3 regions of the Pantoea sp. UBA4549 genome follow, and region 3 is predicted to be linked to each of the others. Evidence: riboswitches for the same ligand, from Rfam matches in the RefSeq annotation. Region 3 holds a riboswitch; each other region holds the start of a gene.
The links. A riboswitch is a leader RNA that binds a small molecule or an ion and turns the genes downstream of it on or off. The one in region 3 is predicted to bind thiamine pyrophosphate.
Positions count from the first base shown of each region.

Region 1: it holds a riboswitch for thiamine pyrophosphate, as region 3 does, so the genes downstream of both, thiC (phosphomethylpyrimidine synthase ThiC) here and thiB (thiamine ABC transporter substrate binding subunit) in region 3, are expected to answer to the same signal.
Region 2: it holds a riboswitch for thiamine pyrophosphate, as region 3 does, so the genes downstream of both, thiD (bifunctional hydroxymethylpyrimidine kinase/phosphomethylpyrimidine kinase) here and thiB (thiamine ABC transporter substrate binding subunit) in region 3, are expected to answer to the same signal.

Region 1 is NZ_DGLH01000017.1:9,628-20,258, reverse strand. It holds gene nfi (deoxyribonuclease V) at 1-505, opposite strand, end outside; gene hemE (uroporphyrinogen decarboxylase) at 508-1,575, opposite strand; gene nudC (NAD(+) diphosphatase) at 1,615-2,388, opposite strand; gene B3041_RS15730 (Rsd/AlgQ family anti-sigma factor) at 2,475-2,981, shown strand; TPP riboswitch at 3,060-3,160, shown strand; gene thiC (phosphomethylpyrimidine synthase ThiC) at 3,252-5,177, shown strand; gene thiE (thiamine phosphate synthase) at 5,174-5,818, shown strand; gene B3041_RS15715 (PLP-dependent aminotransferase family protein) at 5,978-7,435, opposite strand; gene B3041_RS15710 (DUF1127 domain-containing protein) at 7,613-7,801, shown strand; gene rpoC (DNA-directed RNA polymerase subunit beta') at 7,863-10,631, opposite strand, start outside.
Region 2 is NZ_DGLH01000015.1:216,913-227,543, forward strand. It holds gene metG (methionine--tRNA ligase) at 1-1,359, opposite strand, end outside; gene apbC (iron-sulfur cluster carrier protein ApbC) at 1,523-2,635, shown strand; gene B3041_RS15065 (GNAT family N-acetyltransferase) at 2,637-3,083, opposite strand; gene ahpC (alkyl hydroperoxide reductase subunit C) at 3,345-3,908, shown strand; gene ahpF (alkyl hydroperoxide reductase subunit F) at 3,980-5,548, shown strand; gene B3041_RS15080 (hypothetical protein) at 5,611-5,814, opposite strand; TPP riboswitch at 6,005-6,101, shown strand; gene thiD (bifunctional hydroxymethylpyrimidine kinase/phosphomethylpyrimidine kinase) at 6,171-6,971, shown strand; tRNA gene B3041_RS15090 (tRNA-Asn) at 7,036-7,111, opposite strand; gene B3041_RS15095 (Gfo/Idh/MocA family protein) at 7,376-8,497, shown strand; gene yegS (lipid kinase YegS) at 8,620-9,519, opposite strand; gene yegQ (tRNA 5-hydroxyuridine modification protein YegQ) at 9,748-10,631, opposite strand, start outside.
Region 3 is NZ_DGLH01000013.1:134,345-144,975, forward strand. It holds gene polB (DNA polymerase II) at 1-419, opposite strand, end outside; gene B3041_RS13070 (DedA family protein) at 563-1,324, shown strand; gene thiQ (thiamine ABC transporter ATP-binding protein ThiQ) at 1,321-2,022, opposite strand; gene thiP (thiamine/thiamine pyrophosphate ABC transporter permease ThiP) at 2,006-3,616, opposite strand; gene thiB (thiamine ABC transporter substrate binding subunit) at 3,592-4,578, opposite strand; TPP riboswitch at 4,625-4,720, opposite strand; gene sgrR (HTH-type transcriptional regulator SgrR) at 4,756-6,417, opposite strand; gene B3041_RS13095 (MFS transporter) at 6,672-7,874, shown strand; gene leuD (3-isopropylmalate dehydratase small subunit) at 7,914-8,519, opposite strand; gene leuC (3-isopropylmalate dehydratase large subunit) at 8,523-9,929, opposite strand; gene leuB (3-isopropylmalate dehydrogenase) at 9,932-10,631, opposite strand, start outside.

The DNA of each region.
Region 1 (10,631 bases), on a different contig from region 3:
AGCGTGCTTTGCTGCGCCACACCCAGGCAAGCTGTTCACCTTTATCCATTAGCGGCTGCCGGCTGCCGGGTGCAGCATCCAGATCGGCAAAGCGGCCACACAGCCGCTTTTTGGCTACGCCGATAGTGGGAATATCCAGCATCGAGCCAAAATGTGCCGCCACGCCGAGGCGCCTGGGGTGCGAGATGCCGTGCCCGTCCACAAACAGCAGGTCGGGCTGCTGCGTCAGCTGCTGCCAGGCCGCCTGCAGCGCAGGGATTTCCCGAAACGAGAGAAAGCCCGGAATATAGGGCATGGTGGTAGGAATGCGCGCAATGCGATGCTCCACCAGCGTAAGTGAGGGGTACTCCAGGATGACGATAGCAGCGCGCGTTACCTCGCCGCCCTGCTCAAATCCGACATCAGCGCCGCCGATAAAGCGCGGCGGCAGAACGTCAAAATCGTCCTGCCGCACAACGTTAGCAGCCAGCGCCAGCTGTTCCTGACGTAATGCGGCTAAATCCATGCTTATTCCTGATGGTATTGACGTGAAAGACGATGCACCGCCTCAACGAACACACCTGCGTGCTCTGGCGGCACATCCTGATGGATACCGTGCCCGAGGTTAAATACGTGCCCTTCACCCTGGCCAAACCCGGCAAGAATGGTGGCCACCTCCTCTTCAATACGGGCAGGCGGCGCATAAAGCATAGACGGATCCATGTTGCCCTGCAGGGCGACTTTATGGCCCACGCGACGACGCGCCTCAGCCATGTCCATCGTCCAGTCCAGCCCCAGCGCGTCACAGCCAGTGGCAGCCATCGCCTCCAGCCACTGTCCGCCGCCTTTGGTAAACAGCGTAACCGGTACACGACGGCCTTCGTTCTCACGCACCAGACCGTCCACAATTTTATGCATGTAATTCAGCGAAAAATCGCGGTAGTCGCGTCCAGTCAGCACGCCACCCCAGGTATCAAAGATCATAACCGACTGCGCACCCGCTTTGATCTGCGCATTAAGGTAGAGGATCACGCTGTCTGCCAGTTTATCCAGCAGCGTATGCAGCGTGTGCGGTTCGGCATACATCATCTTTTTGATTTTAGTGAATGCCTTGCTGCTGCCGCCCTCAACCATATAGGTTGCCAGCGTCCACGGGCTGCCGGAAAAGCCGATCAGCGGAACGGCACCGTTGAGGTTGCGGCGGATGGTCCGTACCGCATTCATCACGTAACCCAGCTCCTGCTCCGGATCGGGCACCGGCAGGTTATCGACGTCTGCGCGACAGGTAATCGGGCGGGAGAAGCGCGGACCTTCGCCGGTTTCAAAATAGAGACCCAGCCCCATCGCATCGGGGATAGTTAAAATATCGCTGAAGAGGATAGCTGCATCCAGCGGATAGCGGCGCAGCGGCTGCAGCGTCACTTCACATGCCAGCTCAGCATTTTTACACAGCGACATAAAATCACCGGCTTCAGCGCGCGTGGCTTTATATTCCGGTAAATAGCGTCCGGCCTGACGCATCATCCAGACCGGGGTAACATCTACAGGCTGGCGCAGCAGGGCGCGCAGATAACGGTCGTTCTTCAGTTCACTCATAATGGGCTCTCTCATGCTAAGGGCGTCAGTGTAGCATTTTCATGCCACGCTGGCGCGACACAGCGCCACGGTGTCTTCAATCAGGCGCCGGGCAACGGTGCCCGGTGGCGGCAGCTGTGGCAGCGCATCAAAGCGATACCAGCCCGCATCCAGCAGCTCTTTCCCATCGTGCTGCAGCTCGCCGTCCTCATACTCCGCCATAAAGGCTGTCATCAGCGAATGGGGAAACGGCCACGGCTGTGAGGTGACATAGCGCACGTTTTTAACCCGTACATTACTCTCCTCCATGACCTCACGCGCCACCGCCTGCTCCAGCGTTTCACCCACTTCGACAAAGCCAGCCAGTACCGTATAGATGCTGTTACGATGGCGGGCATGATTCGCCAGCAGGATCTCATCGCCGCGGCGAATCGCCACAATGATGCAGGGTGCAATCTGTGGATAGTAACGTTCGCGGCAGTGGGTACAGAGGCAGGCAAACTCACGCGGACTGACGCGCATCTCATGGCCGCAGTAGCCGCACCAGCGGTGGGAGCGGTAGAATTCAGCCAGCTGCACTCCCCGGCCGGCGAGCTGAAACAGCCCGGGATCCTGATCGATAATCTGCCGGACCGAGCCCATATTTTCCGGGCGCGACGTCTGGATCAGCCAGACGTTTTCGCCCTGCCACTCGCCGATAAGCATGCCGTGCTGGCCTGTAAGGTCGAAATCTGCCGCTAAGCCGTGCGGTAGCTCACACTGCGGCAACCAAAGTTTCTGTTCAGAGCTGACAATCCACCAGCCAGCGTCTACGCTTGAGATCTCACGTTGCATCTTATTCGTTGTCCTTAGCGTCGCACGGCACGCTGAAAGTCTGATGTTAAGTGTAATGAACAACTATAACTCACCGGGAGCCTCATATGCTTACCCAGTTAGATAACCTGACCAGGCGTGTCGGTGGCGGTAATGAATTAGTCGATGCATGGTTACGTGCGCGTCGGCATTTGCTTGTCACTTATTATGAATTAATCGGCATTAAGCCTAATAAAGAGGCGCTGACGGCGCTGAATGAGCAGGCTCTGGATGACTTCTGCCACACGCTGGTGGACTATCTCTCAACCGGCCATTTCAGTATGTATGAGCGCATTATCAGGGATCTGCAGGGCGATAGCCCGCTGGTTGCTGCAGCGCATCTCTACCCGGCGCTTGAAAGCAATACCGATCGCATCATGCAGCTGTATGACAGTCATCTGCAGCAGGCGATTACCGATGAAAACTGCGTTGAGTTCCAGCGGGCGCTCTCTGAAGTAGGCGAAACGCTGGCGTCGCGCTTTTCTCTGGAAGATAAGCTGATTCAGATGGCGTGGGATAACCAGCTGGTTTCTCCGCCTGTTGCAAACGACAGCACTATTGCGCGTCCGGCCTGATCCTTCTGCAGTTGTAAAATCCTTGTTATTCCGTAAAAGCCCACTTATGCTGACCGGGCTTTTATTGTTTTAAACAGAAACACCTTGTCGGAGTGCCCCCCGGGGCTGAGACCGTTAATTCGGGATCCGCGGAACCTGATCAGGCTAGTACCTGCGAAGGGAACAAGAGTAGCTATTATCAGCGCACGATCGGGCCTTACCTGACTGCAGGCGCTGTTACTCCTTCCGGACTCCGGACAAGCAACTTCCACTGACTTCAGGAATTTTGCTATGTCTGCTGCTAAACCTTCTCGTCGTGAACAGCGCGCGCAAGCGCAGGATTTTATCAACTCGCTGCAGGGCACCGCCTTTCCCAACTCACAGCGTATCTGGATCACCGGCAGCCGCGCTGACATTCGCGTGCCGATGCGTGAAATCCAGCTCAGTCCTACCCATACCGGTGGTACCAAAGCGGAACCGCAGTATGAAATCAATGAGCCCGTTCCGGTTTATGACACCGCAGGCGCCTATGGCGACCCGCAGGCCACTATCGATGTCCATCAGGGGCTGGCAAAGCTGCGCGCCGCGTGGATAGCCGGGCGCAATGACAGTGAGCCGGTTGCTCAGCGCAGTTCCGCTTATACGCAGCAGCGTCTGGCCGATGAAGGTCTGGATCATCTGCGCTTTGAATCGCTGCCCTCTCCGCGCCGTGCGAAGCCTGGTCGCTGCGTCACTCAGCTGCACTACGCCCGTCAGGGCATAGTGACGCCGGAGATGGAGTTTATTGCGATTCGTGAAAACATGGGCCGTGAACGCATCCGCAGCGAAGTGCTGCTGCAGCAGCACCCGGGCGAAAGCTTTGGTGCGCACCTGCCGGCAAATATCACCGCAGAATTTGTGCGCGACGAAGTCGCCAGCGGGCGCGCCATTATCCCAGCCAATATCAACCACCCCGAATCAGAACCGATGATTATTGGCCGCAATTTTCTGGTGAAGGTCAATGCCAATATCGGTAACTCTGCGGTCAGCTCGTCGATTGAAGAGGAGGTGGAAAAGCTGGTGTGGTCCACGCGCTGGGGTGCCGATACCGTGATGGATCTCTCCACCGGCCGCTACATCCATGAAACGCGCGAGTGGATCCTGCGTAATAGTCCGGTTCCCATCGGCACCGTGCCGATCTATCAGGCGCTGGAAAAAGTGAACGGTGTCGCTGAAGATCTCAACTGGGACATTTTCCGCGATACGCTGCTGGAACAGGCAGAACAAGGCGTCGATTACTTCACTATCCACGCCGGGGTACTGCTGCGCTATGTGCCGATGACGGCCAGACGTCTGACCGGGATCGTGTCACGCGGTGGCTCGATTATGGCGAAATGGTGCCTGTCACATCACCAGGAGAGTTTTCTCTATCAGCATTTCCGCGACATCTGCGAAATCTGCGCCGCTTATGACGTTGCCCTGTCGCTGGGCGATGGCCTGCGCCCTGGCTCGATTCAGGATGCCAACGATGAGGCGCAGTTTGCAGAACTCAGAACGCTGGGCGAGCTGACCAAAATCGCCTGGGAGTATGACGTACAGGTGATGATTGAGGGACCGGGCCATATTCCGATGCAGATGATCCGGCGCAACATGACCGAGCAGCTGACACACTGTGATGAGGCGCCCTTCTACACGCTTGGCCCGCTGACCACCGATATTGCCCCCGGCTACGACCATTTTACCTCCGGTATTGGCGCGGCGATGATTGGCTGGTTCGGCTGCGCGATGCTCTGCTATGTGACGCCTAAAGAGCACCTTGGTCTGCCAAATAAAGAAGATGTAAAGCAGGGGCTGATCACCTATAAGATCGCCGCGCACGCCGCCGATCTGGCCAAAGGGCATCCGGGGGCGCAAATCCGCGATAACGCCATGTCCAAAGCGCGATTTGAATTCCGCTGGGAAGATCAGTTTAATCTCGCGCTGGATCCACACACCGCCCGCGCCTATCACGATGAAACACTGCCGCAGGAATCCGGCAAAGTTGCGCACTTCTGTTCTATGTGCGGGCCGAAGTTCTGCTCAATGAAAATTACCCAGGAAGTACGGGAATTTGCGGCGCGCCAGCAGGCTGATGCACAGCCGGTTGAGGTGGGGATGGCGCAGATGTCCGAAACATTCCGCCGCCGCGGAGGCGAGCTTTATCATCCTGCCGATGCGGTTAATAAGGAGAAAGCATGACGGCCGCATTTGCCGCTACGGCGCCGCAGCTGGGGCTCTATCCGGTGGTTGACAGCGTCAGCTGGATCGAACGGCTGCTGGCCGCCGGCGTACGCACGATCCAGCTGCGCATCAAAGATCTGCCCGATCGCGAGGCAGAAGATTCGGTACGTAAAGCGATTGCGCTGGGCCGGCGCTATCGGGCACGGCTGTTCATTAATGACTACTGGCGTCTGGCCATTGCGCATCAGGCATACGGCGTACATCTGGGTCAGGAGGATCTGGAGGTGGCGGATCTGCAGGCTATTCGTCAGGCAGGCCTGCGGCTGGGGATCTCAACGCATGATGATGCAGAGCGGGAACGCGCGGTGGCACTGCGGCCTTCTTATATTGCACTGGGGCATATCTTTCCCACGCAAACCAAGCAGATGCCGTCTGCACCACAGGGAGTGGCACAGCTGCAGCGGCACCTGCCGCACCTGCAGGGGATCCCCGCGGTCGCTATCGGCGGTATTTCCCTGGCGCGCGTGCCTGAGGTGCTGGCGACCGGGGTCGGCAGCATTGCGGTCGTCAGCGCCATTACGCAGGCAGCTGACTGGCGCACCGCCACGGCTGAGCTGCTGCGGCAGGTGGGAAGCGGAACGCCGATCGAAGAGGCGTGAAAACCCGTGTAAAACACACTGAAATCGCAGGGTCCGGCACGCAGGGATAGCCAGCAGGCCTCGTCTGCGCGCCGGAAACCGGTACAGTAGCTCTGCCCGCTGTGGTTTGCAGCGGGCCAGGGCTGATTACCCTTCTCTCCTCAGCCCTGCCTTTCCGGTTTATTCCACCAGCAGCTGCGGTGCCTGATGCCGGTCGCTGCTGCACGCCTGCATAGCGCGCTCTATCGCCATTCCCAGCTGCGCCAGCGCCTGTTCCGTCTGTTCATTCACAGGCAGGCCGTAATTCAGCCGCAGACAGTTACGGTATTTGCCCGAAGCGGAAAACAGAGAGCCCACGGCGACCTGCAGGCTGGCCTCGCGCAGCTCGGCGTTAAGCCGCACCGCGTCAAACGCCTCCGGCAGCTCAATCCACATCAGAAATCCGCCCTGCGGCCGCGATACGCAGATGCCGCAGGGAAAGTAGTGCCGCACCCAGCAGCTGAAGGTTTCATAATTGCGCTGATATACCTGACGCATGCGGCGCAGATGCGGGAGATAGTGGCCCTGACGAATAAACTCTGCCACGGTGTGCTGCGGCAGCGTCGCCGTGGAACCGGTGCCGATATATTTCATATGCAGCACCCTGTCGCGATAACGCCCCGGCGCCACCCAGCCCACCCGCAGCCCGGGTGCCAGCGTTTTGGAAAAGGAGCTGCAGAGCAGTACGCGGCCATCCATGTCGAGCGATTTGAGCGTCACGGGACGCGGGTAGTTCCATGCCAGCTCGCCATAGACATCATCCTCAATGATGGCGGCATCAACCCGCTGCGCCAGCGCCAGCAGCGCCCGCTTGCGCGCTTCCGGCATGATAAACCCCAGGGGATTATTGCAGTTGGGGACCACCACCACAGCTTTGATTGGCCACTGCTCAAACGCCAGCTCCAGCGCATCCAGGCTGATCCCGGTAACTGAATCGGTCGGGATCTCAATGACCCTGATCCCCAGTCCGCGCAGCGTCTGCATCGTGCCATGGAACGCGGGCGACTCCACAGCAATGATGTCACCCGGCGCGCAGACTGCGCGAATTGAAACCGACAGCGCCTCATGGCAGCCGGTGGTGATCACAATATCCTCCGCCGTCAGCTGGCAACCGCTGTCGATGGTCAGGCGCGCTACCTGTTCCCGCAGGACGCTGACGCCGAGCAGGCTGTCATAGTTCAGCAGTTCGGTCTGCTGTTTCTGCGCCAGCCGGCCCATGATTTTCCACAGCGGTTTCAGCGTCGGCTGCGTCAGATCGGGCATCCCGCTGCCCAGCTGTATCACCTCATCGCTGGCACGGCTGCTGAGAAGTTCCAGCACGGAATCCCACTGCGTAACCTCTACCGGCCGCTGTACCGGACGCGTCAGCGCAGGCACAGGCGGTGTTGCTTTATGCGTGGCAACAAAATAGCCGGATCGCGGCTGCGGTACGATGAGCTGCTTCTCTTCCAGCAGGTGATACGCCTGCTGCACGGTGCTGATACTGACCCCGTGCTCGCTACTCAGCGTACGTACTGAAGGCAGACGTTCACCGCTGCGATAAAGCCCCTGCTTAATCCGATCGGAAAGCAGGCAGGCCAGATGCTGATAGCGCGTCATTGTATGCTCCTGGTAATAAGTCCATCTAAAAAAACCAGTACAGATAAGCGCTACTTTTAGCATTCAGATGCGGTAAAACGCAATCTGTATGGTAAATAAACTCCGGATTTGAGTCTGTATGGTTTTGGCGGGAAAACGGACAATGCTGCTCAGATACCCCCGTTAAGGAGCAAGAGAATGGAATTTGATCAGAATCGTGCTGCAAAACCTTTTAGCGTTACGCTACCGGATATGATCCGCGCAGCGCTGCAGATGCTGAAGCAGTGGCGAGCCCGGCGCGCAACGCGTCAGGTACTGGCGCAGCTCAGCGACAACCAGCTGCGCGATATTGGCCTGACGCGCCACGAAGTAAAGGGTAAACGCTGAGCATCAGGCAAAAAAAAAACCCTGCCGGAGCAGGGTTTTTTCGCGTTGGTGCGGCAGACGATTACTCGTCGTTGTTGCCACCCAGACCCGCGTTCAGCAGCTCAGCCAGGCTGGCAGAGGCTTCATCCGCAGTGACCTGCGGTGCAACCGGTGCTTCACCCGCCTGACGGCGACGCATACGATCCTGATGGTACGCATAACCGGTACCGGCCGGGATCAGACGACCCACGATGACGTTCTCTTTCAGGCCGCGCAGTTCATCACGCTTGCCTGCTACCGCGGCTTCGGTCAGGACACGCGTGGTCTCCTGGAACGAGGCTGCAGAGATGAACGACTCGGTTGCCAGAGACGCTTTGGTGATACCCAGCAGATCGCGTGCATAGGTTGCACCGATTTTGCCAGCGGTCTCCAGATCGCGGTTAGAGATCTTGATGCGGGAGACTTCTGCCTGCTCGCCTTCAAGGAACTCTGAGCTACCCGCGCTCATGATGGTCGCTTTACGCAGCATCTGACGTACGATGACTTCGATGTGCTTATCGTTAATCTTAACGCCCTGCAGGCGGTAAACTTCCTGCACTTCGTTAGTGATATAACGTGTTACCGCATGAACGCCACGCAGACGCAGGATGTCGTGTGGTGATTCCGGGCCGTCAGATACGACGTCACCGCGTTCCACGCGCTCACCTTCGAATACGTTAAGCTGACGCCACTTCGGAATCATCTCTTCGTACGGATCGCTGCCATCAACTGGCGTGATCACCAGACGACGCTTGCCTTTGGTCTCTTTACCGAAGGAGATAATACCGCTGATCTCCGCCAGGATTGCTGGCTCTTTCGGACGACGCGCTTCGAACAGATCCGCAACGCGTGGCAGACCACCGGTGATGTCCTTGGTACCGCCAGATTCCTGCGGAACACGCGCCAGGGTATCACCCGAGCTGATCTTCACGCCATCTTCCAGCTGCACAATCGCTTTGCCTGGCAGGAAGTACTGAGCCGGCATGTCGGTGCCCGGGATCAGAACGTCGTTGCCGTTAGCATCAACGATTTTCAGCGCCGGACGCAGGTCTTTACCGCCCGCAGTACGCTCTGCGGAATCCAGTACCACCAGCGATGACAGACCGGTAAGGTCGTCAGTCTGACGGGTAATGGTCTGACCGTCGATCATGTCGGTGAAGCGGATGAAACCACCCACTTCGGTGATTACCGGCATGGTGTGCGGATCCCAGTTTGCTACGGTTTCGCCCGCCGCAACCTGCTCGCCATCACCTTTCGCCATCACCGCACCGTAAGGCACTTTATAGCTCTCTTTGGTACGACCGAACTCGTCGATCATCTTCAGCTCAACGTTACGTGAGACGATAACCAGTTTCCCGGAGGAGTTGGTTACAGACTTCGCGTTGGTCAGCTTGATAGTACCTTTGTTCTTCACCTGAATGCTGGATTCAGCCGCCGCACGCGATGCCGCACCACCGATATGGAACGTACGCATTGTCAGCTGAGTACCCGGCTCACCGATGGACTGTGCTGCGATAACGCCGATGGCCTCACCTTTGTTGATGATGTGACCACGTGCCAGATCGCGACCGTAGCAGTGTGCGCACACACCGAAGTCGGTTTCACAGCTTACGACTGAACGCACTTTGATGACGTCAACGGAGTTCTCTTCTACCACGTCACACCAGTGCTCATCGATCAGCGTGTTACGCGGGATCAGAATGTCAGCAGTGCCTGGCTTCAGAACGTCTTCAGCCGTTACACGGCCCAGTACGCGCTCACGCAGCGGCTCTTTAACGTCGCCACCTTCGATAACCGGCGTCATCATGATGCCTTCGAACGTGCCACAGTCATCTTCGGTAACCACCAGATCCTGCGCCACGTCAACCAGACGACGGGTCAGATAACCGGAGTTTGCCGTTTTCAGTGCGGTATCGGCGAGACCTTTACGCGCACCGTGCGTCGAGATGAAGTACTGCAGTACGTTCAGACCTTCACGGAAGTTTGCCGTGATAGGCGTCTCGATGATGGAGCCATCTGGCTTCGCCATCAGACCACGCATACCTGCCAGCTGACGAATCTGTGCTGCAGAACCACGCGCACCGGAGTCGGCCATCATGTAGATGCTGTTGAACGAGACCTGCTGCTCTTCTTCACCGTTACGGTTGATAACGGTTTCAGTCTGCAGGTTATCCATCATCGCTTTAGAGACGCGTTCGTTCGCAGCGGCCCAGATATCGATGACTTTGTTGTAACGTTCGCCCGCAGTGACCAGACCAGACTGGAACTGTTCCTGAATCTCAGCCACTTCCGCTTCCGCTTCCGCGATGATTTCCGCTTTCTTCGCCGGGATAACCATATCGTCGATACCGACTGATGCACCTGAACGGGCTGCATAGGCGAAACCGGTGTACATGGTCTGGTCAGCAAAGATAACGGTCGGCTTCAGGCCCAGAATGCGGTAACAGGTGTTCAGCATTTTGGAGATCGCTTTCTTACCCAGCGCCTGGTTGACGATGGAGTAAGGCAGACCTTTCGGTACGATCATCCACAGGATCGCACGGCCAATGGTCGTGTCGATCAGGCTGGTTTTCGCAACGAGCTCTTCCTGTTCGTTTTTCGCATATTCTGTAATACGCACTTTAACGCGGGCGTGCAGCTCAGCCAGGCCAGCGCGGTAAACACGCTCAGCTTCTTTCGGGCCGGTCAGCACCATGCCTTCGCCTTTGGCGTTTACTTTGTCGCGGGTCATGTAGTACAGACCCAGAACAACGTCCTGTGAAGGAACGATGATTGGCTCACCGTTCGCTGGCGACAGGATGTTGTTGGTCGA
Region 2 (10,631 bases), on a different contig from region 3:
GCGGTTTGCCAGATCGGCCAGCGTCATGATTTCACGAATGGCGCGGTTATATTCGCGGTTCGCCCACGCTTCGCCAATCTTCTCTGACGCCGCCACAAAGGTCTGATAAAGCGCCGGATCGGCGAGTTCAGCAGCCAGTTCACCGTTAAAGCGTTTGGTGATAAAACCGGCGTTGCGCGAGGCAAGGTTAACCACTTTGTTCACGATGTCAGCGTTAACGCGCTGCACAAAATCTTCCAGATTCAGGTCGATGTCATCAATGCGCGAAGAGAGCTTGGCCGCGTAGTAATAGCGCAGGCTGTCGGCATCGAGATGCTGCAGCCAGGTGCTGGCTTTGATAAAGGTGCCGCGCGATTTTGACATCTTCGCGCCGTTTACCGTGACATAGCCATGTACAAACAGATTGGTCGGCTTGCGGAAACCGCTGCCTTCCAGCATGGCTGGCCAGAACAGGCTGTGGAAATAGACGATATCTTTACCGATAAAGTGGTAGAGCTCGGTCGCGGAATCTTTCTGCCAGAATTCGCTGAAGTCGATATCGCCGCGCTTATCGCACAGGTTCTTAAACGAGCCCATGTACCCGATTGGCGCATCAAGCCAGACGTAGAAATATTTGCCCGGCGCGTCCGGGATCTCGAAGCCAAAGTAGGGCGCATCGCGGGAGATATCCCACTGCTGCAGTCCCGACTCAAACCACTCCTGCATCTTGTTGGCAACCTGCTCCTGCAGCGCACCGGAGCGGGTCCACGCCTGCAGCATCTCGCTGAACGACGGCAGATCGAAGAAGAAGTGCTCGGAGTCACGCAGTTCCGGCGTTGCGCCTGATACGACTGATTTAGGCTCAATCAGCTCCGTCGGGCTGTAGGTGGCGCTGCACACTTCGCAGTTATCGCCATACTGATCGGCTGCTTTACATTTCGGGCAGATGCCCTTCACAAAACGATCGGGCAGGAACATCCCTTTTTCCGGATCGTAGAGCTGTGAAATGGTGCGCTTTTTGATAAAGCCATTTTCATTCAGGCGCGTGTAGATCAGCTCAGCCAGCTGACGATTCTCATCGGCATGCGTTGAGTGATAGTTGTCATAGCTGATATTAAAACCGGCGAAGTCAGTTTCGTGCTCCTGCTTCATATCGGCGATCATCTGCTCCGGGGTGATGCCCAGCTGCTGCGCTTTCAGCATAATCGGCGTGCCGTGGGCATCGTCTGCGCAGATGAAGTAAACCTGATTGCCACGCATTCGCTGGTAACGGACCCATACATCAGCCTGGATGTGTTCCAGCATGTGACCAAGATGGATAGAGCCGTTTGCGTACGGCAGGGCGCACGTTACCAGTAATTTTTTAGCGACTTGAGTCATGATTTGCGTAGCTTTCCGTTAATAAAAAATCGGGGGTTAGATGGTAACCGAAGCACCCTCCGGCGTAAACACAGGAGGCGCGTCGCGCTCTTTTCCGCGCGGCTCTGATATGATTGACCTTATACCGCTACATTCTGGCGTCATGATGAAATAAGGAGAGGGGATGAGCACACAATCCCGGGATTATCATTCACCTGAAGCGTTGCGTGCCGCGGTCAGCGGCGTGCTGAGCGCGTTTACGCACCCCACGCTGCAGCAGAATCTCACTACGCTGAAAGCGCTGCGGCATGTCGCGCTGCTGGATGAAAAACTGCATATTGAGTTGGTTATGCCGTTTGTCTGGCATAGCGCATTTGAGGATCTTAAAGCGCAGGTCAGCGCGGAGCTGCTGCGTCTGACGCAGGCACGCGCTATCGACTGGCGTCTGCGCCACGATATCGCCACGCTGAAGCGGGTAAAAAATCAGCCGGGCGTGAACGGCGTGAAAAATATTATTGCGGTCAGCTCCGGCAAAGGCGGCGTCGGCAAGTCGAGCACGGCGGTCAACATGGCGCTGGCGCTGGCGGCGGAAGGGGCGCGCGTGGGCCTGCTGGATGCGGATATCTATGGTCCCTCTATCCCGAACATGCTGGGAACGGAAGCGGAGCGTCCGACGTCGCCTGACGGCACGCACATGGCCCCGATTATGGCGCACGGGCTTGCCACCAACTCCATTGGCTATCTGGTCACGGACGATAACGCCATGGTGTGGCGTGGGCCAATGGCGAGCAAGGCGCTGCTGCAGCTGCTCAACGAGACGCTGTGGCCCGATCTCGACTATCTGGTGCTCGATATGCCGCCCGGCACCGGGGATATACAGCTGACGCTGGCGCAGAGCGTACCGGTCACCGGCGCCGTGGTGGTAACTACGCCGCAGGATATTGCGCTGCTGGATGCGCGCAAAGGCATTGTGATGTTTGAAAAAGTGGCGGTGCCGGTGCTGGGGGTGGTGGAGAACATGAGCATGCATATCTGCAGTGAATGTGGCCATCACGAGCCAATCTTCGGTACCGGCGGGGCTGAGCGGCTGGTGCAGGATTACCACACCCGCCTGCTGGCACAGCTGCCGCTGCATATTCATCTGCGGGAAGACCTGGATGACGGAACGCCTACGGTGATCCGCCGGCCAGAGAGCGGGTTTACCGCGCTCTATCGCCAGCTGGCGGGGCGCGTAGCCGCTCAGCTCTACTGGCAGGGCGAGATTATCCCGGGCGACATCGCCTTCCGGGCGGTGTAGCTTACGCTGTTTCGCTGGCGCGTCCCGCCAGCGGATAATGCATCAGCACATAGGTACCCTGTTCGCCTTCACCGCTGGCGACACGTTGCCAGCCGTGATGCTGGTAGAACGCCAGCGCGGCCCGGTTCTCTGCCAGACATTTCAGCGCGCCGGTTGAGGTAAAGCGTGCTGTAACCCGCTGCAGCAGCGCGCTGCCCACCCCCTGAGCCTGATGCGCCGGGTCAACGTAAAGGCTGTGCAGAAAATTATCGTTGTCCAGAATACCGGCAAAACCCGCGCGTTCGCCGTTTATCTCCGCTACCAGCACCGTTTCGCCCAGGATCACCGCATCAAAATCTTCCAGCTGCCAGTCATCACCGTTGAGCCATGTCCAGCTGTGCCGGCGCGCGGCGAGAAACAGCGTGCGCAGAAACGGACGGTCGCTCTCCTGAAAAGGTCGGATATTCACGTGCGGGGTCTCCTGAATCGCAAGCATCGCTTATGGCACGCGGTCATACGCACCAGCCTGTAAAAAAAATAGCAGTTTTGCCGCATTCTGAGAAAGCCTGTTATCGCCGCCGCTTTTCTGTGTAGAATGCCGCGGCAAGCCGCACCGGATCTGGTCTCGCTGCATTGATAGCTTTTGTTTATCTGAGTGATAACGTCTGCGTATTAGCACCTGGCCCGAAAAAACTGTAGCCTGCATCACATCTTTTTAACGGAGGTCACTATGTCAATCATTAACACCAAAATTAAACCGTTCAAAAACGCAGCGTTCAAAAACGGCGAATTCATCGACGTAACCGAGAAAGACGTTGAAGGTAAATGGAGTGTTTTCTTCTTCTACCCGGCTGACTTCACCTTCGTATGCCCGACTGAACTGGGTGACGTTGCAGACCACTACGAAGAGTTCCAGAAACTGGGCGTAGATATCTACTCTGTTTCTACTGACACGCACTTTACCCACAAAGCCTGGCACGGTTCTTCCGAGACCATCGGCAAAATCCAGTATGCCATGCTCGGCGATCCAACCGGCGCGCTGACCCGCAACTTTGAAATCATGCGTGAAGCAGAAGGTCTGGCCGATCGCGGTACCTTCATCGTTGACCCTGAAGGCATCATCCAGGCGATCGAAATCACCGCTGAAGGTATTGGCCGTGACGCATCTGACCTGCTGCGCAAAGTGAAAGCCGCCCAGTACGTGGCCTCTCACCCAGGCGAAGTCTGCCCGGCTAAATGGAAAGAAGGCGACGCCACGCTGGCTCCGTCACTGGACCTGGTTGGTAAAATCTAAGTTACCTGACACCATTCGGTCTCTTTTTTATCGGGTGCTGCGGCACCCGATTTTCTTCACAGGAACTCACTATGCTCGACACCAATTTAAAAACCCAGCTTAAGGCTTACCTTGAGAAACTAACGAAACCGGTTGAGTTGATTGCTACCCTGGATGAGGGCGCTAAATCTGCAGAGATCCGTACGCTGTTAGCAGACATTGCTGCGCTCTCTGACAAAGTCAGCTTCCGTGAAGAGAACGATCGTCCGGTCCGCAAGCCATCGTTTCTGATTACCAACCCAGGCAGCCAGAGCGGTCCGCGCTTTGCCGGTTCGCCAATGGGCCATGAATTTACGTCACTGGTGCTGGCCCTGCTCCAGACCGGTGGACATCCCTCTAAAGAGGCGCAAAGCCTGCTGGATCAGGTTATTTCACTCGATACCGATCTGCACTTTGAAACGTACTATTCGCTCTCCTGCCACAACTGCCCGGACGTGGTGCAGGCGCTGAACCTGATGGCGGTGCTTAACCCGCGTATCAGCCACACCGCCATCGATGGCGGCGTGTTCCAGCATGAAATCACCGAGCGCAACGTCATGGGCGTGCCGGCTGTCTACCTTAACGGCAAAGAGTTTGGTCAGGGCCGCATGAGCCTGGCTGAAATCGTCGGAAAAGTAGATACCAACGCTGATAAGCGTGCGGCAGAAGAGCTGAACAAGCGTGACGCTTATGAAGTCCTGATCATCGGCAGTGGTCCGGCAGGCGCCGCGGCCGCTATCTACTCCGCGCGTAAAGGTATTCGCACCGGCCTGATGGGCGAGCGTTTTGGCGGCCAGGTACTGGATACAGTAGATATTGAAAACTACATTTCTGTACCCAAAACAGAAGGTGCGAAGCTGGCGGGTTCACTGCGCGCGCACGTCGATGATTACGCGGTGGATGTGATTGACACGCAGAGCGCGATTAAACTGATCCCGGCCGCGCAGGAAGGGGGATTGCACGCTATTGAAACCGCTTCCGGCGCGGTGCTGAAATCACGCAGCATCATTATCGCCACCGGCGCGCGCTGGCGCAACATGGGCGTACCGGGCGAAGATCAGTATCGTACCAAAGGGGTAACCTACTGTCCGCACTGCGACGGCCCGCTGTTTAAAGGCAAGCGCACCGCGGTCATTGGCGGCGGTAACTCCGGCGTGGAAGCGGCCATCGACCTGGCCGGTATCGTTGAGCACGTTACGCTGCTGGAATTTGCCGGTGAGATGCGTGCCGACAAAGTGCTGCAGGATAAACTGCGCAGCCTGAAAAATGTCGACGTGATCCTCAACGCCCAGACTACCGAAGTCAAAGGCGACGGCAGCAAAGTCACCGGCCTGGCGTATCTGGATCGCACCACGCAGACCACGCACGAGCTGGCGCTGAGCGGCATCTTTGTACAGATTGGTCTGCTGCCTAATACCGGCTTCCTTGAAGGCGCGATAGAGCGTAACCGCATGGGTGAAGTGATCATCGATGCGAAGTGCGAAACCAGCCTGAAAGGCGTGTTTGCCGCCGGCGACTGCACCACGGTGCCCTATAAGCAGATTATCATCGCCAGCGGCGAGGGCGCTAAAGCATCACTCAGCGCCTTTGATTATCTGATCCGCACCCAGCCGGCACAGTAAATTCAATTCTGTTATCCGGCCTGCGCCCCGCACCTTGCTGCGGGGCTTTTTTTTGCCGTTAATCAGCCAAGCCAGCGGCGTGCTTCGCTATCGCTGAGGTCGTGGTAGTAAAGCTTATGCAGCCGCGCGCCACAGCCGCGACAGCGTGCGGTGATACAGGTGGCCAGGCAGTAACGTCCGGCAGGGTTCAGAACGCCGGGGTGGCTGATTGTAATCTGATGCCAGCGGTGAGCGTGCGGAATAAGATGGCGCAGCAGGTTAATCATGGTGATATCCGGCAGGGTGGTCCGGCAGCAGATTAAGCACGCAGCAGCGTTATCGCGGCTTGCGCTGTATCAATAAACCGGTCACCCCAGCGGTCTGTCTGCCTCTGCAACCGCGCAGATCAATGTTTCTGCTCTCTGTGGCTTGCTTCAGGCGATCGCTTCCCCTAAGCTGCCGGTGTGTCGTAACAGACACCATGACTCGGGGTGCCCTTCTTTGTGAAGGCTGAGAAATACCCGTATTACCTGATCTGGATAATGCCAGCGTAGGGAAGTCAGATGCCTGCGCGCATTCGCCTTCCTGTACGCCTGACAGGAGCGCTATGATGACCCACCCTTTCTCTGCTTTGCCGCGCGGCTTGCCCCGTATAAATGCCCTGACCATTGCCGGCACCGATCCCAGCGGCGGCGCAGGGATTCAGGCCGATCTCAAAACCTTTTCTGCACTCAGCGCCTACGGCACCAGCGTCATTACCGCACTGGTGGCACAAAATACCTGCGGCGTGCAGTCGGTCTGTTATCTTTCCCCGGCGTTTGTCGCCGCACAGCTCGATTCGGTCCTGAGCGATATCCGTATCGATACGGCGAAAATCGGCATGCTGGCCGGGAGCGATATCGTGGAGGTCGTAACAGAAAAACTGGCGCGTGCGCGGCTGCCGTTTGTGGTGCTGGATACGGTCATGATTGCCAAAAGCGGCGATGCGCTGCTGGCCCCCGAGGCGGTGGCAGCGATGCGTGAGCGGCTGCTGCCGCAGGTTTCACTGATCACGCCTAATCTGCCGGAAGCGGCGGCGCTGCTGGAAACGGCACCTGCCCGGGATGAGCGCGCCATGCTGCAGCAGGGGGAGGGACTGCTGGATCTCGGCTGTGCAGCGGTGCTGATGAAGGGCGGCCATCTGGAGGATGCAGAGAGCCCTGACTGGCTGATCACCCGCAGCGGACGCACCCGTTTTACGGCGCCGCGCGTGGCGACGCGTCATACCCACGGCACCGGCTGTACACTGTCGGCAGCGCTGGCGGCGCTGCGACCACGGCATGAGAGCTGGGCTGATACAGTGGCAGCGGCAAAAGGCTGGCTGCAGCAGGCGCTGCTGCAGGCCGATTCACTGGAGGCAGGAAAGGGCATCGGGCCGGTGCATCATTTTCATCACTGGTGGTAGGACGCAGGCGGATAGTACGCAGGCATAAAAAGAGCAGCCTTACAGGCTGCTCTTTTTAAGAATCTGGCTCCTCTGACTGGACTCGAACCAGTGACATACGGATTAACAGTCCGCCGTTCTACCGACTGAACTACAGAGGAATTGTGTGGAACGGGGCGCATAATATCGGGCAGCCTGCTGCGTGTCAAAGCCCTTTTGCAAAATTTTCACCAACTGCTGAATAAACCGCCACTCCCTGACACAATGTGAGGAATATCACCAAAGTACTGCAAACTTACAGCGGTAATTGCTGATTTTGTCGTGTGCCCCACATCAATGATCACAGATATTTCATTTCGCCATTGTGGCGCCGAAATATGAAACATATATTCCGCGAAACCTTCTCTACTTTTCACGGGTGCAGCATGAACAGAGTCAGAATCGGAATGATTGGCAGCGGATATATCGGGCGGTGTCACGCTATCGCCTATGCGCAGGCACCCACGGTATTTGCCCTGAAGGGGGAGATCGTGCGTGAGATGCTGGCTGAAGTAAACCCGGCCCTGGCGGCAAAGCAGGCCGCCACGTTTGGCTTTGCCCGTTCCACCGGCGACTGGCGCGAGCTGGTCAGCGATCCGCAGATCGATGTCGTGGATATCTGCGCGCCCAACTTCCTGCATAAAGAGATGGCGCTGGAGGCGATTCGCCACGGCAAACATGTCTACTCGGAAAAACCGCTGTCGCTGAGCGTAGCGGATGCAGAGGAGATGGTACAGGCCGCAGAGCGGGCAGGTGTAAAAACGCTGGTGGGCTTTAACTACATGAAAAACCCGACCAGCCAGCTGGCGCGGGAGATCATTGCGCGCGGCGAGATTGGTGACGTGGTGCATTTTTACGGCACCCATAACGAAGATTATCTCGCCAGCCCGCAGACGCCGCTGGACTGGCACTGTCAGCAAAAACTGGCGGGGCTGGGCGCGCTGGGCGATCTGGCAGCGCACATCGTCAATATGGCGCACTATCTGGTGGGCGACATCGAGGAAGTCAGCGGTGACATGATGACGGTTATCACGCAGCGGCCCGACCCTAAAGATCCTGCGCGTCTGCTGCCGGTAGAGAATGAAGATCAGGCCAGCGCGCTGCTGCGCTTCAGAAATGGCGCGCACGGGGTTATTGAGACCTCACGCATCGCCTGCGGCAGCAAAATGGGGCTGACCTACGTAGTGACCGGCACCCGGGGCACGCTGCGTTATACCCAGGAGCGCATGGCGGAGCTGGAGCTTTATCTCCACGATGAGCCTGCCGGGCGGCAGGGCTTTAAAACGCTGCTCACCGGGCCGGCGCATCCGGACTACGCCAGCTTCTGCGTCTCTGCCGGACACGGTATTGGTTTTAACGACCAGAAAACCGTGGAGATCCGCGACCTGATCAACGGCATCGCGGCGGGCGATCGTATGTGGCCGGACTTTGCCGAAGGGTTACAGGTACAAAAGGTGCTGGAAGCCATCGCAGTTTCGGCGGCTGAGCGGCGCTGGATGAAGGTGTGATGCGGAGGGTTAAGCCAGTCGCCCTGACTGCAGAGCGGCTTTTGAGGAGGTCGCCGGGTGTGGCGACCCTGCAAGTCACAGGGTGCGCATTGATGCGCCCCTGATGTTACGCACGCCCGTTGTTACGCCAGAAGCGCACACTGTGGCGGCAGGCGACAGCTGATTGCCCCCGACAGCACGTCAATGGTGAATTCACTGCCGCTCAGCGGTTCACCGTCCAGATTAAACGTCATCTCATGCGGCGAGCGAATGGTCAGGGAGTCGAGCTGAGCCGACACAATATTAGGGTTCTCATCATCGCGCGTCAGCGAATGGAACAGCGTTGGCAGCAGCTCCTGCGCGGTCACGATGCTGAGGTTAAGCTGACCATCGTTGATCAGCGCATCCGGGCAGAGGCGCTGTCCGCCACCCGCCTGGCGACCATTGCCGATACCGATAACCAGCGCGTCCCCCTGCCAGCTGAAACCGGGCCCGCTGATTTCACAGCTGTCAGGTTTTAGCGCATCCACGCGCATCAGACCGTGAATAAAGTAAGAGACGCCTCCCAGCGCGGATTTCAGCTTCTCCGGCGTTTCGGTGGTGATGCGCGTACCAAAGCCGCCGGTCGCCATATTGATAAAATAGCGGTCGCCATTGACCCGTGCCAGATCGATAGCGGTGGCTTTACCCACTACGGCAAGGCGCAGCGCCGGCTCCATTTCAGCCGGAATACCCACGCTGGTGGCAAAATCGTTGGCGGTGCCCAGCGGCAGAATACCGAGCACCGGACGCGAGGCGTCGGGCACGGCAGCCAGCGCCGTGGCAATCTCATTAATGGTGCCGTCGCCGCCACCTGCGATAACGGTTTCCGCCTGCAGAGCAACCGCTTCCTGTACATAGCGATCGCCATCACCCTTTTCCCAGGTGACGCGCACGGCCAGATTAAAGCCCTCTTCGCGCAGCGTATTAACGGCCGCGCGCAGATCCTCATTGCCGGCGCCTTTTCCATTCAGGATCAGCAGCGTGAGCGGTGTAGTGTGCATCTTCAGTTCCTTGAAACGTGAGACAGGGATGTGGTTATAGCATAGCTGCGGCGGGAACTTTATCGGCAGGCGCTGAAAAAAGAAAACCCGCGCGGGGGAGCCGGGCGGGTAAATGAGGTGGTTCCTGGTCGTGCATGCTGGATATTGTTACTCATTAGCAGCAGGCGCGATTCTAAAGCGCGGCGTTGCGACCGTCTGTGATCCTGTTCTAACTTCGCCGCCTTTTTTTCATTTTGTGCGATTTTTGCCGTGCGGATCGCTGGTAGTGTTGCCTTCAGGGAGATTGCGCAGCAGCAGTGCAAAGGTAAGATCCACGTCTGCCGGCACCGGGATCCAGACCCGATGACCGTCGCCGGGTGCAACGCCGATCGCTTCAGCGCGATCGTTTTGCATCGCCTCCAGCGTGCAGGTCAGGTTGCCCTGCGGCGTCATGATCTCCACCGCATCGTCCTGCAGGAATTTGTTTTTCACCGCAATCTGCGCCCAGTCACCGCGCCGCTCGCCGGTAAACTCGCCCACAAACTGCTGGCGCTCAGAAACGGAAAAACCCTGCTCATAATTCTGGTAGCTGTCATGGGTGTGGCGGCGCAGAAAGCCTTCGGTATAACCCCGATGCGCCAGACCTTCCAGCGTGGCGAGCAGAGAGGTATCAAAGGGTTTACCCGCTGCGGCGTCATCGATGGCGCGGCGATAGACCTGCGCGGTCCGCGCGCAGTAGTAGAATGATTTGGTGCGTCCTTCAATTTTCAGCGAGTGGATGCCCATCGCGCTCAGCCGCTCCACGTGCGCCACCGCACGCAAATCCTTTGAGTTCATGATGTAGGTGCCGTGCTCATCTTCAAAGGCACTCATTACCTCGCCGGGCTTCATTTTCTCTTCCAGCAGAAACAGCCGGTCGGTTGGTGCGTTGTGGCCGGGCACGGGAGCCTGCTGTCCGGACGGCTCATGCATGCCGGTAATATTGCCGACCTCATCCTGCTGACCTTCGGAGACCTTATACGACCAGCGGCAGGCGTTGGTACAGGTGCCCTGGTTTGGATCGCGTTTGTTGAGATAGCCAGAGAGCAGGCAGCGGCCGGAGTAGGCCATGCAGAGCGCGCCGTGAACAAAGA
Region 3 (10,631 bases):
GCGTTGATCAGGGTATCACCGCGCGGCTCGCCGCTGAACCAGACCGGAGCGGTAATAAAGCGCTCCATCAGATAGCGCTCGGGCGGCCGGATATCGGCTTCATAAACGCTGATGCCGTTTTCCCGCAGGCGTTTCTCCAGCTGCTGCAGCTGACGATGGCTGCGGCAATAGAGGCCAAACACCGGACGGCGCTGAAAATCTTTCAGCGTCAGCGACTGCAGACGGGCATGAGTTTCATCGCGGATCAGCGCTTCGGTCTGACGACGAAACGCTTCGGGAATAAACGCCACTGACTCCTGCGCGGGCAGCACCAGCCGCTGCGGCCCGGCATCGGTTGCCAGCCACAGCGTGATCTCGCTGCCTGAAGGGGTATCCCGCCAGTGGCGGGTCAGCAGATAGCCTGCGCGCGGTTCTGTCACGGTGACTCCGGAGAAGAAATTATGTGCAGTATATCATGGATGTTTATACAGTGTCGGCAACTCTCTGCAGCGCAGCGGGAAAAGCTTGACGCCCTGACCCGGGCTCAGGACAATCCAGCCTTCATATTCCGCAGAGGATAGCTATGGAAGCCTGGATTCAACATCTGTTTACGCAATCGCTGGAGTACGCGCTGTTCGCCGTCGCTCTGGTGACCTTCCTTGAATCACTGGCGTTTGTAGGTCTGCTGCTGCCAGGTACAGTGCTGATGGCCAGCCTGGGGGCGCTGGTGGGCAGCGGTCAGATTGGCCTCTATCCGGCGTGGGCAGCGGGGCTGGTTGGCTGCCTGCTGGGCGACTGGATCTCCTACGGCATTGGCTGGAAGTTTCAGGGGCCGCTGCACCGCTGGAAGTATCTGAAAAAGTATCAAAACCTGCTGGATAAGACCGAGCATGCGCTGCATCAGCACAGCATGTTTACCGTGCTGGTGGGCCGTTTTGTCGGTCCGACACGCCCGCTGATCCCGCTGGCGGCAGGGATGCTTGAGCTGCCGGTGCGGAAGTTTCTGCCGCCCAATATCATTGGCTGTATTTTATGGCCGCCCGCCTATCTGCTGCCGGGGATCCTGGCCGGTGTGGCGATTGATGTGCCGCAGGCGCAGGGTGACAGCTTTAAATGGCTGCTGCTGCTGGTCACCATTCTGCTCTGGCTGGGCGGCTGGCTGCTCTGGCGCTGGTGGCGCAGCGATAAAACGCGCGACTGGGCCACACGTTACCTGCCGAAAGCGCGCCTGCGCTGGCTGGCGCCGCTGATGGCCGTAGCGGGCAGCGCCGCGTTTATCGCGCTGCTGTTTCATCCCATGATGCCTGTTTTCCTGCAGCTGCTCTGGAAAGTCTTCTTCGCTTAAGCTGGCGTAATGCCCAGGCGCGCGGCGGCGCTGCTCTCACCCCGAAGCAGCGCTGCCGTCTCACCATCCCACTCGATCCGGCCATCCACAATCACCAGACTGCGTGCGGCAATCTGCTGCGCATCCTCCAGACTGTGCGACACCATCAGCAGCGTGATATTGCGTGCGTCACACACCGTGCGCACCAGCTGCAGCATTTCGCGGCGCAGCGCCGGGTCGAGCGCGGAAAAAGGCTCATCCAGCAGCAGTACCGGCTGGTTGCGCAGCAGGCAGCGAGCCAGCGCTACCCGCTGCCGCTGGCCGCCGGAAAGCTCGCCCGGCAGACGCGACAGCAAATCGTGCAGTCCGGTCTGATGGGCAATCTCCTGTAACTGCTGCTGCTGGTCACGCGTCAGCTTCAGGCCCGGATGCAGCCCCAGGGCCATATTCTGCTGCACCGACAGGTGCGGAAACAGGTTGTTCTCCTGAAACAGCATCGATACCGGACGCGACGCCGGTACGCTGCGGGTGTGATCGCAGCCGTTGATCAGCAGCGTGCCGTGGCTGACCGGCAGAAAGCCGCCGATCAGGCTCAGCAGCGTGCTTTTACCGGCGCCGCTCGGGCCAAGTATCGCCAGCCGTTCACCCGCCCGGGCGCTGAAGCTGAAACGCATCGGCAGATGCTGATAAAGGTAAGTAAGATCAGTGAGTGTCAGCATGGCGTCCCGGCAGTTTTTCCATCAGAGTAAAAAGTAACAGGCAGAGCAGCAGCAGCAGCAGGGCGGTCGTTGCACCGTCGGCACCGCGATAGGCGCCGATCTGCTGATAAAGATACCAGGGCAGGGTGCGGAAATCGGCGTTGCCAAACAGCGCCACTACGCCAAAGTCGCCAATCGAGAGCACGCAGGCAAAGGCGAGCGCCTGCGCCAGCGGGCGCTTCAGCAGCCGCAGCTCAATCAGCTTCAGGCGATTGAGGCCGGAGAGACCGAGCGAGGCGCAGAGCGGCGCGTAGCGTGCGGCGATATCGCGCATCGGGTTTTCCAGCACTTTCATGGCGTAGGGAATGGCGATCAGCGCATTGGTAAAGATCACCAGCCCGTCGGCCCGCGCCGGCAGCCCGGAGGTGGCGGTAAACAGCAGGAAGAAGCCGCTGGCCAGCACGATGCCCGGCATCGCCAGGATCAGCATGCCGCTCAGCTCCAGCGCCTGTGCGCTCACCCGATGCTGGCGCTGGCGCAGCTCGCGGCTGCTCCACAGCAGCATCATCGTCATGATCACACAGAGTGCGCCCGCGCCCAGCGCGATACGCAGTGAGGTCAGGGTGGCCTGCCAGAGCGCCGGCTGCTGCAGCGCACCGGCTACACCGCCGCGCACGCCATCAGCGACCACCGCCGCCAGCGGGGGCAGCAGCAGCAGCAGCGCAAGCGTAATCAGCAGCGTGTCGCTGATACGCGCGCGCCAGCTATCCTGCGGATCGCGCCAGCCCTGCAGCTTCTGGCTGCCGGCCGGGATCGCTTTACTGAAGCGCTGACTGAGCAGCACCAGCAGCAGACAGCAGTTAAGCTGCAGCAGCGCCAGCAGCGCGGCACGGCCGGGATCGTAATCAAAACTCAGCGCCTGGTAGATCGCCAGCTCCAGCGTGGTCGCCTGCGGCCCGCCACCCAGCGCCAGCACCGTGGCGAAGCTGGCAAAGCAGAGCATAAAGATCAGCGCCGCCGTCGGCAGGATCTGCCGGCGCAGCCAGGGCCACTCCAGCAGCCGGAACAGGTTCCAGCCGCGCAGCCCAAGCTGCGCCGCCAGCTGACGCTGTTCCGCCGGAATGCTCTCCAGCGCCTGCAGCAGCATGCGCGTCGCCAGCGGCAGGTTAAAAAAGACGTGCGCCAGCAGGATGCCCTGCAGGCCATAGGGAGAGAAGTGATAGGGTACGCCCAGCAGCATGCAGAGCTGCGCCAGCCAGCCGGTACGGCCGTAGACGCTCAGCAGGCCAAATACCGCCACCAGCACCGGCAGCACCAGCGTCATCGCGCATAACCGCAGCAGCAGCGTACGACCCGGGAAGCGGCGGCGATAGAGCGCGCGCGCCAGCAGCACAGCCGGCAGCACCGAGCAGAGTGCCGAGAGCAGCGCCTGCTCAAAAGAGAACGCCAGCACGTGGTGCAGATAGCTGTCGCTGAGCAGGGCGCGCATGTCCGGCAGCGGGGCCGCCGTCAGCAGCGCCCCCAGGGCAAGCAGCGCCACGGCACACAGCAGCAGCGCGCTCAGCGCGCCGGGGATCAGCCAGCCTGGCATTAGCGGCTGACAGCCCGCTGCCAGGCGCTGATCCACGCGGCGCGCTGGTCAGCCACTTCTGCCGGTGAAAACTGCAGCGCTTTTTGTGGCACCTTCAGCGCCTGATAGCCCGCCGGTAAATCACTTTTGATCACCGGGTACATCCAGTTGCCGGTGGGGATCGTCTGCTGGAACGCGGGGCTGACGATAAACTGCATAAAACGCTGCGCCAGCGCCGGCTGTTTGCTGCCCGCCAGCTGCGCAGCGACTTCCACCTGCAGATAATGCCCCTCGCTGAAGGTGGCAGCGGCGTAATTCTCTTTCTTCTCTTCAATAATGTGGTAGGCGGGTGAAGTGGTATAGCTCAGTACCAGATCGCCTTCGCCCTTGAGAAACAGGCCGTACGCTTCGCTCCATCCTTTGGTGACGGTAACGGTTTTGGCCGCCAGTTTCTGCCACGCCGCGTCGCTGCGATCGCCAAACACTTTTTGCATCCAGAGCAGCAGGCCCAGGCCCGGCGTGCTGGTGCGGGGATCCTCATAAATAACCCGCCACTTCTGCGGGCTTTCAACCAGCTCCTGCAGACTCGCGGGCGGATTCTTCAGGCGGTTTTTGTCATACACGAAGGCGAAGTAGCCGTAATCGAAGGGGATAAAGGTGTCGTTCTGCCAGCGCTCAGGCAGCTGCAGCGCCGCGGTATCGACCTGGCTTTTGGCAAACAGGCCGGTTTTTTCCGCCGCCTGCAGCAGATTGTTATCGAGTCCCAGCACAACGTCGGCTTTGCTGTTTTTTCCTTCCATGCGCAGACGGTTGAGCAGCGAGACGCCATCCTCCAGCGCCACGTAGCGCAGCTCGCAGCCGCACTCCGCTTCAAACGCTTTCTTTACCGCCGGGCCTGGCCCCCATTCAGCAGCGAATGAATCATAGGTATAGACAGTGAGCAGGGGTCTGGCAGCAAATACCGGCGCAGACAGCAGTAGCAGGACAGGCAGAACGTTCTTTAACACTTTGCGCTCCTTGAGGAGAGGATAGGGGTGAGTCGCAAAGGATCTGAGGCTGGCACATCTCAAATCCCTACGCCGGTATTAACCGGATCAGGTTCGACGGGTTTCTCTCAGCCTGACGACGCAGGCACCCCGTTGAGAACGGCTTAGTGTAGACATTTCCGCGGCGGCGTGAAAGCGTCATAATGCCGGCGGCGCAAACCAGGCAGATTTGAAATCGAACCAGCCCAGCGTGTTCAGCCGTACGCCGCGCATGCTGCGCTGACCTTCCAGCAGCAGCCAGTGGTGAAACAGCGGATGCAGCCAGTCCTGATCCACCAGCTGGCGCGCCCATTCAGCCAGCGGCAGACGTTTCTCACGCCAGCGCGCTGCATCCTCATGCCACGCCAGCGGAATACAGTGCTGCATCAGCGGCAGCTCATAGAGCTGCGCAAACAGCGCATACTCCAGCGGCAGAGTAAAGTTAACGCTGCCGAGCCAGATATCGCTTTCACCGGCGCCGGCAAACCACGCTTCATAGCTCACCACCCGGGTGACCAGCTCCACCCCCTGCTGCGCGAGCAGAGGACGCAACGCGCTGGCGATGCCTTCATGCTCAACGTGGTCGCTGTACCAGCTTAACGTCAGCCGGGTCAGACCGTCCGGTTTATCCGCTGCCCGCCGATCGCGGCGATGGTGCCAGCGCGGCAGCAGACCCCAGGCGGGAAACCAGTAGCGCTGATAGCCGGGATCGGCATGATGCAGCAGGGTAACGGGATTAAGCAGATCGCTGACCCAGCGGCGGAACGGCGCATGGCGTCCCCAGGCGGATCGCTGGTCAAACAGCAGAAAGTAACAGCCTTCCTCCAGACGGCTCTCTTCCGCGATCTCATCCGCCTCGCTGCCCTGCAGCTTTACGCCAGCGTAGACCAGCTCGTCACTGACTTCCGGCAGTACCCAGATTGAGACCTCATCAATCAGCGCCCGGTAACCAAAGTAGTCATCAAATGCGGCAATTTTCAGCTGCGTCTGCTGATTGCGCAGCACGCTGTAGGGGCCGCAGCCGGCAGGCTGACGGGCAAAGTCGGGCATTGCCGGCCATTCGCGCGGCAGGATCATGGCGCTGACGCTGCCCAGCAGCCATGGCAGCCAGCTGTCAGGCTGGGTCAGAGAGATATCCAGCGTCCAGGGTGCCGGGGAGTGCAGCTGCGCAATATGTGCAAACAGCGGCAGGGCAGCGCTGCGCTGCAGCGAATCAAGGATATCCGCCATCTCCAGCTCGCGCCCGTGATGAAAGCGGATGGCCGGGCGCAGATAAAAGCGCCACTGCCGTGCGGAAAGCTGCTGCCAGTGGTGAGCAATATCCGGTTCAATTTCCCCGTTTTCCTCATTTATGCGCGTCAGGCCGCTGAAGATCTGCCGGGCCAGGTGCGTTTCCGAGCGGCGCAGCGGTGAGGCGGGCAGCAGGTTTTGCAGCGGACGGTAGTAGAGCACGCGCAGGATATGTTTGCCCTGACGCACGCTGCGCCCAAGGTGGGCAGCAATCATCTGCCGCACCTGCGCTTTGTCACCCACCAGCTGAACCAGCTGGTCAATACTGTCCTGATCCAGCAGCGCCTCAGCCCGCTGCTGCTGCAGCGCCAGCCCGGTACAGCAGAAGCGCAGCTGCGAGCGCTTTCCGCGTCCCGCCTCAGCCTGCCAGGTCAGCCAGCCCTCATGCTGCATCGCCTGAAGCAAATTGCGCATATGGCGCCGTGAGCAGTGCAGGCTGCTGGCCAGAGCGTCAAGCGTCGTCGCCTGATCCTGACCTTCACACTGCTGCCAGAGCCGAATAAAGTGCTGCTGCAGACGAGCTGAGGACATAAAAGGGGAACTCCATGACGATTTCGCTCAGTGTTTGTTTCTCTATAATAGGGGCATACTGACAGCCAATGGAAGAGCGGGAGGCGCCCGGTTCGGGTGGCGCTCAACCAGCGGTGTCGCCTGTGCGGCACATTTTTCTGAGTAGGGTGCAATTACACCGCCAGCAGATTTTCTCTGCTGGCTTTTTTCATGGCGGTGTGAAATCGTCTACGCTCTTTCGCTACTCTTTTCTGTTTTTTCAAAGGGACTACTGCATGAAGTCGCTGTTAACGCGGCAGCGCCGCCCCGATCCGGTCTATCTCGCTTTTATGGCTGTCACCTTTATGGCAGGCGTAGCGGGTGCGCTGCAGGCACCAACCCTCAGCCTGTTTCTGACCCGCGAGGTGCAGGTGCGGCCCTTCTGGGTCGGGCTCTTTTTCACCATCAATGCCCTGGGCGGCATTGTGATCAGTATGCTGGTAGCAAAGCGCTCTGACACGCGCGGCGACCGGCGGCATCTGATCCTCTTTTGCTGCCTGATGGCCATTCTGAACGCGCTGCTGTTTGCGTTTAACCGCCACTACGCCACGCTGATAAGCCTTGGCGTGCTGCTCTCTGCGCTGGCCAGCGTCGCGATGCCGCAGATATTTGCACTGGCGCGGGAGTACGCGGACGCATCCGCGCGCGAAGTGGTGATGTTCAGTTCGGTGATGCGGGCACAGCTGTCGCTGGCGTGGGTCATTGGTCCGCCGCTCTCTTTTGCGCTGGCGCTTAATTTCGGCTTCGTGACGCTGTTCGCCGTGGTGGCAGGGATGTTTTTATTGAGTATGCTGCTGATCTGGCGCGGCCTGCCGTCGGTGCCGCGCGTGGTGGCGACGCCGGAGCAGCTGCTGCTGCAGGTCAGCCCGTGGAAAGATACGCAGGTGATGCTGCTGTTTATCGCCTCAGTAATCATGTGGGCGTGCAACACCATGTACTTTATTGATATGCCGCTCTATATGAGCAACACGCTGGGGCTGCCGGAAAAGCTGGCGGGCCTCCTGATGGGAACGGCCGCCGGGCTGGAGATCCCGATTATGCTGCTGGCAGGCTTTTACGCGAAGCGCGTCGGCAAGCGCGCGCTGATGCTGCTGGCGGGTGTGGCAGCGGTTCTCTTTTATCTTGGGCTGGTGCTGTTTACGTCAAAAGCCGCGCTGATGCTGCTGCAGCTCTTCAATGCCGCGTTTATCGGTATTATCGCCGGCATTGGCATGCTCTGGTTTCAGGATCTGATGCCCGGGCGGGCGGGCGCGGCAACGACGCTGTTCACCACCTCCATCTCCACCGGACTGATCGTGGCCGGGCTGCTGCAGGGGATCCTGAGCGAGCGTTTCGGGCATGAATCGGTTTATCAGGTGGCGCTGGGTATGTCCGTGCTGGCGCTGCTGCTGGTTGCGCGGGTGCGCGATGTGAAGCCGGCGACGGAGGCCGGCGCGTAAAGCGTGCCGCAACCTGACGTTGGTTGCGGCGTTGAATAACTAGCGCAGGAAGGCGGGCTGCTGCTGCTCGTAGCGCGCTATCGATTCTTCATGCTGCAGCGTCAGGCCGATGCTGTCCAGGCCGTTAATCATGCAGTGGCGGCGGAAGCTGTCGATCTCAAACGTATAGACTTTGTCGCCCGCGGTGACCGTCTGCGCTTCCAGATCCACCGTGAAGCGCATGCCCGGACTGGCGTTAACCAGCTGGAACAGCGCCTCCACTTCCTCTTCGCTCAGCCGTACCGGCAGCAGCTGATTGTTAAAGCTGTTGCCATAAAAGATATCGGCAAAGCTCGGCGCAATCACGACATGGAAACCGAAGTCGGTCAGCGCCCAGGGGGCGTGCTCACGGGAGGAACCGCAGCCAAAGTTCTCGCGCGCCAGCAGAATGCTGGCACCGGCAAACTCAGGCTTGTTAAGCACAAAGCTGGCGGTAGGCTGCGTGCCGGCGTCATCGTCAAAACGCCAGTCGTGAAACAGGTGGGCACCAAAACCGGTGCGGGTGACCTTCTGCAGAAACTGCTTCGGGATAATGGCATCGGTATCCACGTTGGCCGCATCCAGTGGTGCGACAATACCGGTGTGCTGCGTAAATTTAGTCGCCATCGCTTAAGCTCCCTGAGTCAGTTCACGAATATCGGCAAAACGGCCGGAGACCGCCGCGGCGGCAGCCATCGCCGGGCTGACCAGGTGCGTACGACCGCCGCGCCCCTGACGCCCTTCAAAGTTGCGGTTGCTGGTCGAGGCGCAGCGCTCACCCGGATTCAGGCGATCGTTGTTCATGGCGAGACACATAGAGCAGCCCGGCAGACGCCACTCAAAACCCGCCTCAAGAAAGATTTTATCCAGACCTTCCGCTTCCGCCTGCGCTTTAACCGGGCCGGAACCTGGCACCACCATCGCGACCACGCCGGGTGCCACTTTGCGCCCTTTAGCAATCGCCGCGGCGGCGCGCAGATCTTCAATGCGTGAGTTAGTGCAGGAGCCGATAAAGACTTTATCGATAGCCACATCGGTCAGCTTCACGCCCGGCTGCAGGTTCATGTAAGCCAGCGCTTTTTCAGCAGAGGCGCGCTCAACCGGATCGGCAAACGAGGCCGGATCGGGTATCGCCTGATCCACCGCCATCACCTGACCCGGGTTGGTGCCCCAGGTCACCTGCGGAGCAATGTCGGCAGCGTTCAGCGTCACCACGCTGTCGAATACGGCGTCTGGATCGGACTTCAGCGTGCGCCAGTAGGCTACCGCCTGCTCCCAGTCGTTGCCTTTTGGCGCAAACTGCTTATCTTTCAGGTAGGCAAACGTGGTGTCATCCGGTGCCACCAGGCCCGCTTTTGCGCCCATCTCAATCGCCATGTTGCACAGCGTCATACGGCCTTCCATGCTCAGCGCTTCAATCGCCGGGCCGCAGAACTCCACCACGTAGCCGGTGCCGCCCGCGCTGCCGGTTTTACCGATGATCGCCAGCACGATATCTTTCGCGGTAATGCCCGGCGCAGCGGCGCCCGACACATTGATTTTCATGGTTTTGGCACGACCCTGCTTCAGCGTCTGGGTGGCAAACACATGCTCGACTTCAGAGGTGCCGATACCAAACGCCAGTGAACCAAAGGCGCCATGCGTGGCAGTATGTGAATCACCGCAGACAATGGTCATGCCCGGCAGGGTCATGCCCTGTTCCGGCCCGATGACGTGCACAATGCCCTGGAAGGGATGGTTCAGATCGTAGAGCTGGATGCCGAACTCGTCGCAGTTCTTCATCAGCTCCTGCATCTGAATACGCGCCATTTCACCCGATGCGTTGATATCTTTGGTCTGGGTTGAAACGTTGTGATCCATCGTGGCAAACGTTTTTTCCGGCTGACGCACTTTACGTCCGTGCGCGCGCAGGCCATCGAACGCCTGCGGTGAAGTCACTTCGTGGATCAGGTGACGGTCGATATAGAGCAGCGGCGTTTCATCGGGTGCTTCGTGAACGACATGTGCGTCAAATAACTTCTGGTATAAGCTTTTCATTTTTATTTTTCTCCGGCAATAAAGCCCGCGATGAGGCTACCCATTTCATCCGTACTGACTGCAGGACCGTCGCCCGCCAGATCGCGGGTGCGGTGGCCCGCCTCCAGCGCCTGGCTTACCGCCTGTTCAACAGCATCAGCGGCGTCGGCGGCGTTCAGGCTAAAGCGCAGCAGCATCGACAGCGACAGGATTTGGGCAATCGGGTTAGCGATATTTTGTCCGGCGATATCCGGCGCAGAGCCGCCAGCAGGTTCAAACAGACCAAAACCTTCTTCGTTCAGGCTGGCTGACGGCAGCATGCCCATTGATCCGGTAATCATGGCGCACTCATCAGAGAGAATGTCGCCAAACAGGTTTGAGCAGAGCAGGACATCAAACTGCGACGGATCTTTGATCAGCTGCATGGTGGCGTTATCGATATACATATGCGCCAGCTGTACGTCAGGGTACGCTTTTGCCACTTCATTCACGATCTCACGCCACATCACTGAACTTTGCAGCACGTTAGCTTTGTCGATTGAGGTGACATGACAACGACGCTTACGCGCGGCTTCAAACGCATTACGTGCAATGCGCTCAATCTCAAAGCGATGGTAAACCTCGGTATCAAACGCCCGCTCGTGCGCGCCACTGCCTTCGCGTCCTTTTGGCTGGCCAAAATAGATGCCGCCGGTGAGCTCACGTACGCAGAGAATATCAAAT